2 regions of the Lysinibacillus sp. Y5S-8 genome follow, and region 2 is predicted to be linked to the other one. Evidence: a T-box and tRNA genes for the amino acid it is inferred to sense, from the RefSeq annotation. Region 2 holds a T-box; the other holds one or more tRNA genes.
The links. The T-box of region 2 lies ahead of serS (serine--tRNA ligase). A T-box ahead of a tRNA ligase gene usually reads a tRNA of that ligase, here a tRNA-Ser.
Positions count from the first base shown of each region.

Region 1: it has a tRNA-Ser gene. The T-box ahead of serS (serine--tRNA ligase) is inferred to sense a tRNA for this amino acid. The anticodon was not compared.

Region 1 covers NZ_CP145889.1:4,565,770-4,568,986, forward strand. Annotated here, with positions in the region: gene V6670_RS22450 (LysR family transcriptional regulator) at 1-13, opposite strand, end outside; gene V6670_RS22455 (coenzyme F420-0:L-glutamate ligase) at 136-1,326, shown strand; tRNA gene V6670_RS22460 (tRNA-Ser) at 1,379-1,446, opposite strand; gene V6670_RS22465 (RNA ligase family protein) at 1,541-2,176, opposite strand; gene V6670_RS22470 (AAA family ATPase) at 2,197-3,153, opposite strand.
Region 2 covers NZ_CP145889.1:29,611-32,827, reverse strand. Annotated here, with positions in the region: gene serS (serine--tRNA ligase) at 33-1,313, opposite strand; T-box leader at 1,390-1,605, opposite strand; gene pdxT (pyridoxal 5'-phosphate synthase glutaminase subunit PdxT) at 1,655-2,218, opposite strand; gene pdxS (pyridoxal 5'-phosphate synthase lyase subunit PdxS) at 2,220-3,104, opposite strand; gene V6670_RS00105 (PLP-dependent aminotransferase family protein) at 3,207-3,217, shown strand, end outside.

The sequences.
Region 1 (3,217 bases), 140 kb from region 2:
ATTTCCCTATCATATAAGCACCTCTTATAGCTATTATATGAACTATTAATTTTACTTATATCATTACTGGAGCGTATAGTAAAATCATATGGATTTTATTTCACTTTACGATTGATAGAATGAGGAGAGATTAAGTTGGAACGTGTAATCGGTACAGTTGTAAGAGGTCTTCGTGGTCCTATTATTAACGAAGGCGATAATATTGAACAAATCGTTGTAGATACAGTGTTAAATGCTGCGACAATTGAAGGCTATGCAATCGAGGATCGTGATATTGTCACAGTAACTGAATCTGTTGTAGCACGTGCACAAGGTAACTATGCGACAATAGATAATATCGCTGTAGATGTGGCAGCTAAGTTCGGCGATGATACTGTCGGCGTTATTTTCCCGATTTTAAGTCGAAACCGCTTTGCCAACTGTTTACGTGGTATTGCCAAAGGTGTTAAAAAGGTTGTACTAATGCTAAGCTACCCATCCGATGAAGTAGGTAATCACCTTGTAGATATTGATGAGTTAGATGTAAAAGGCATTAACCCTTGGACAGATACATTAAATGAGGTTGAATTCCGTGAACATTTTGGCTACAAAAAACATACATTCACCGGTGTAGATTATATTGAATACTATAAAGAGTTAATTGAAGCAGAAGGCGCTAAATGTGAAGTCATCTTCTCTAATAACCCAAAAACAATTTTAAATTATACAAAGAGTGTATTAACATGTGATATTCATACACGCTTCCGTACAAAGCGCATTTTAACAGCAAACGGTGCTGAAAAAGTTTACAGCCTTGATAATATTTTAGCTGAGTCTATTAATGGGTCTGGCTTCAATGCAGAATATGGTCTTCTTGGCTCTAACAAAGCGACAGAGGATAGTGTAAAACTATTCCCCCATACTTGTCAGCCGATTGTTGATGGAATCCAAGCAAAAATTAAAGAGGCAACAGGCAAAACGGTAGAAGTCATGATTTATGGTGACGGTGCATTTAAAGATCCAGTGGGTAAAATTTGGGAGCTTGCAGACCCTGTTGTTTCACCAGCGTTCACGGCTGGATTGCATGGGACACCAAACGAAGTTAAATTGAAATACTTAGCAGATAACGACTTTGCTAACCTTCGAGGTGAAGAATTAAAAGCCGCTATTTCTGAATACATTCAAAATAAAGATGAAGATTTAACGGGTCAAATGGCTGCACAAGGAACAACACCTCGTCGCTTAACAGACCTAATCGGTTCGCTATCTGATCTAACATCTGGCTCAGGTGACAAAGGAACACCTATGATTTATATTCAAGGTTACTTCGATAACTATACTAAATAAAAAAAATGAACTCTCGTGTAGGAATGAGAGTTCATTTTTATTTACCTTTGCGTGAGGATGACAGGAATCGAACCTGCAAGCCCTTTTCAAAAGGGATATGCATTCCTTGCACACTTCCTCATATTATATAATTTTGTAGTAATCGATTTAGTATTACATTTTTCTCAGTCCTTTTTATTTAATCATTGATCAAAGTAATTTCGTTAGATCCATTTTATTTTAAGCCATTTGGAATCATTTCTTCCTGTAGCCAATGATCGCTTGTTTGAACATGTTGTGGTCTCACAAATTTCCCTAAATTATAGCGAAAATCATCATAATGGAAGGAGGCAACGTTTCTAATCACATACCCCTCTTGTTCACCATCAAAAATGGATTTACCAGTAAATGTCCGTTTTATTTGTCCTTCATCAAAAATACCCCGATATAAAACGGGTACTGTTTCAATACCTAACTCGGCTGCAAAAGCGACTGTTTCATCCCAACTTAAACAAATATTATCTTCATTCCAAATACTAAATAAATAAAAATAACTTGTTAAGGCTTGATAATAAATGGAATGCTTCGCATACATATTTTCTCCACATAAGCGCCAATCATTAGGAATTCGATACGCAAAACTTGCATGAAATGTTTTTATCCAATGTCTAGAAGGATGATTGGCTGAATGGATGCTTCTGGCATGCATATAGTCTTTGTAAAGCGTAGTGCCTTCCCCATCTAGTTTTTCAGTGACCACCACTTCTTTTCCTATAAAATGATTCACATTTTTAGCAACTTTATCATCGTGGGTATAGCCCCTGCTCCATGGTAAATGAAAGCTTCTTGGGTATTTCATTAATTTCGTCATAATTCCACTTCCTTTCCTTTTTATTTAGCAAATTGATCTGCCTCTCGGAAGAAATAAAGTCTTGTTAATAAATCACCATCTAATAAGTGATAAATTTGGCTTCCGCCTTTATCGCCCCCATACTGGATTAACATATGAAATTGCACTAAATGAACAACCTTCAACACAAAATCCTCTTCAAAGCCCAACTCTACAAGAAAATGACAAACCAATTGGGCAGATACATTTTCATGCCCATAATAGCCATATCGTTGTTGCAATGGTTTATATTTTTTGCAAAATGGTTTGCCGACATCATGGAACAATGCAGCCAATTGTAGTGCCAGTTTATCACTTTCCAAATAGTATTCATTGATATAGGCAAACACGAAATACGTATGCTGACATAGTAAAAATTGATGGTATGGGTTTTCTTGATTGAAATGATAAATTTCTTTAAAAAGTGGGACTGATCGAAGTGTTTGAAACAGTTCTTCATAAGTGGGTTGGCTTTGTATAAGTGAGACAAATTGCTGTCGAGAGATATCATAGGGACTTGATTCATGTACAATATGCACTTCATCAAACCCTTCTCCTGCTGTAGGAAACTCTAGATGCTTTCTCATTTTTTCCATCACCAATAATGGTACATGCCGCTTCCGTCGTTGGTTTCTGGCTACACAGATTGAATAAGGGGTATCAAAGTAATAGCATTCCTTCTTAACCGCACTCGGCAATTTGCGGAGTGCAAACATTCTGCGCTCCCGCTCTATATTGGTGGCATCTACAATGACAGAATAACCTTTTGCCACTAAATCATTCAGACGCTCATATAACGTGCGAAAGACTACACGTGATTTTTGCTTAGTGGCATCACCAAACAATTCCTGACGTATTGCATCACTGGAAAGAATAATCGCATTTTCACTTTTCGCTAGCTGTTTCACAAATGTACTTTTTCCACTTCCAGGCAACCCCACTGTAAAGATTACCTTCATCCTCTGCACCTCCCTTCAAGTTTCTATATCGTATTAAAAGAACAATCCTTTAGTTTTCAATACA
Region 2 (3,217 bases):
AAGGATGGTCTAAAACAGCTTTTATTTGTTTTTTATTTTGGTGCGATTACGTCTTTACCACCCATATAAGGTCTTAAAACTTCAGGAATCACTACGCTTCCATCAGCTTGTTGATAGTTTTCCAGGATAGCCGCAACTGTACGACCAATGGCAAGACCTGAACCATTTAATGTGTGAACATACTCTGGTTTTGCATTTGGCTCACGACGGAAGCGGATATTTGCACGTCGTGCTTGGAAATCCTCAAAGTTAGAACAAGAAGAAATTTCACGGTACATGTTTTGTGCTGGAATCCACACTTCTAAATCATATTTCTTCGCTGCAGTAAAGCCTAAATCGGCTGTACACATTTTTAGTTTACGATATGGTAATCCTAATAATTGCAGTACTTTTTCAGCATGACCTGTTAATAGCTCTAACTGTTCGTATGATTCCTCTGGTTTTACAAAACGAACTAGTTCTACTTTATTGAATTGGTGTTGACGGATTAAACCACGTGTATCACGACCTGCAGAACCTGCCTCTGAGCGGAAGCATGCACTGTACGCAGCAAAGCCTTGTGGTAAAGCCTCAGCTGGTAATATTTCATCACGATAGAAGTTCGTTACTGGAACCTCTGCTGTTGGAATCATGAAATAATCCGTTTCTTCTAATTTGAATACATCTTCCTCGAATTTTGGAAGCTGTCCAGTACCTGTTAAGCTATCACGATTTACAATAACAGGTGGTAGCATTTCCTCATAGCCATGCTCTTCTGCATGTAAATCCATCATGAACGTCATTAATGCACGTTCTAAACGAGCTCCAAGACCACGGTAGAATAAGAAACGGCTACCTGTTACTTTTGCGCCACGTTCAAAATCCACAATTTTCAAATCTGTCGCTAGATCCCAGTGTGCTTTAATATCAAAATCAAATGCTGGAATTTCGCCCCAAGTATATTCTTCAACATTGTCGTCCTCTGTTGTGCCTACTGGTACAGATTCATGAGGAATGTTTGGTAAACGCATCATCATATCTTTAAAGCGCTCTTCTACATCATTTAATTGATTGTCTAATTCTTTAATTTCATCGCCTACCTGACGCATACGAGCAATGACTTCATCTGCGTTTTCCTTGTTGCGCTTCATAATTGAAATTTGTTCAGATACTTTATTACGTTCTGCTTTTAATTCTTCCGTTTTAGCAATTAATTCACGACGCTTTGCATCTAAGCCTTCAAAGTCATCTAAGTTACCTAAATCTTCATTACGTGTTAATAGCATTTCTTTAATTTCTGCGAAATTATCGCGTACACGTTTAATATCTAACATATTCATACCTCCAATAGTTTCTTTAATGATGGGAAATTGTTGCATCAAAATAAACACAAAAAAGCCCTCATCCCTGGAAAGGGACGAGAGCTACCCGCGTTGCCACCCTAATTGACTAGGCGTATGCCTAATCCACTTATTTTATAACGGCATTTCAGCCGGCTACAGCCTACTTCACTCACTTCGACTGTGCAACTCCAGGACGGATTCACAAGTGCTTTTATCAGCTTCCACCAACCGCTGACTCTCTAAAAAAAACGTGCTTGCTACTACTTCCCATCATCGTGTTCAATTATTTAAATTTTAACCATACTGTACTATATGAAAACAAATTTTGCAAGTCATACCATAGAGGAGACAAAATATTCAAGAATTCGCATATCTGCTGTTAATTCAGGATGAAACGAACAACCTAATAAATGACCATCTTGCGCCAAAATTATTTTTCCGTCATGCTGAGCGAGAACATCAACATCTTTACCTACCGCTTCAATATGAGGTGCACGAATAAAAACTGCTGGAATACGTGCACCTATTTTAGGAATATCCAGTTGAACTTCGAAGCTATCTATCTGACGTCCAAATGAATTTCTTGCTACCGTCACATCCATAACTGCTAAATGCGGTTCGTCATCCACTAATTGATTGGCTAATAAAATTAATCCTGCGCATGTGCCAAACACCGGTAAACCTTGCTGTGCAAGTTCACGGATTGGCTCTAGTAGGTCAAAACGGTCCAGCAATTTTCGCATTGTCGTGCTTTCCCCACCAGGTAATACAAGTCCATCGAGATTTACTAAATCCTTCTTCTGTTTTACTAAAACCGCTTCACAATCAAGCGCTTCTAACATTTGGACATGCTCACGAACTGCTCCTTGTAATGCTAAAACACCAATTCGTTTCATTTTACCAGCCTCGCTCTTGCATACGTTCGTTTTGCCCAAGCTGTGCAATATCAATACCCTTCATTGGTACACCGAGCTCTTTTGATATTTCAGCAATTAGCTTATAGTCTTTATAGTGGGTAGTCGCCTCCACAATAGCACGCGCAAATTTTTCTGGATTTTCGGATTTAAAAATACCAGAGCCCACGAAAACGCCATCAGCTCCAAGCTCCATCATTAATGCAGCATCGGCTGGCGTAGCAACACCACCCGCCGCAAAATTTACTACTGGTAAACGACCAAGACGTTTAATTTCTCTTAATAATTCGAAAGGAGCCCCCAGTAATTTTGCCTCCGTCATTAATTCATCTTCTGTCATACCCACTACTTTACGTACCTGAGCATTTACTTTGCGAATATGTCGAACTGCCTCCACTATATTCCCTGTTCCTGGTTCACCTTTTGTTCGTAGCATTGACGCGCCTTCTCCGATACGACGGGCTGCTTCACCTAAATCACGACAGCCGCACACAAACGGTACTGTGTAATCACTTTTTAATAAATGGTATTCTTCATCTGCTGGTGTTAAAACTTCACTTTCGTCAATATAATCAACCCCCATTGCCTCTAAAACGCGTGCTTCAACGATATGCCCTATACGTGCCTTTGCCATAACAGGAATAGTTACAGTCGCCATTACTTCCTCCACAATACGGGGATCAGCCATACGTGCAACGCCACCTGCCTTACGAATATCTGAAGGTACCCTTTCTAATGCCATAACGGCTACAGCGCCTGCTGCTTCTGCTATTTTTGCTTGCTCTGCATTAATGACGTCCATAATAACGCCGCCCTTTTGCATTTCTGCCATTCCACGTTTTACTAACTCTGTACCTGTTTGTTTCATTTTCTAACCTCCACCTTTATGATGAAGTTTAGTATAATAGAAATTGACCATATAAAAATATCCAGTTTTCAAAACAATCATAGGGTCAGGAGGTTATACAACATGGATATGCT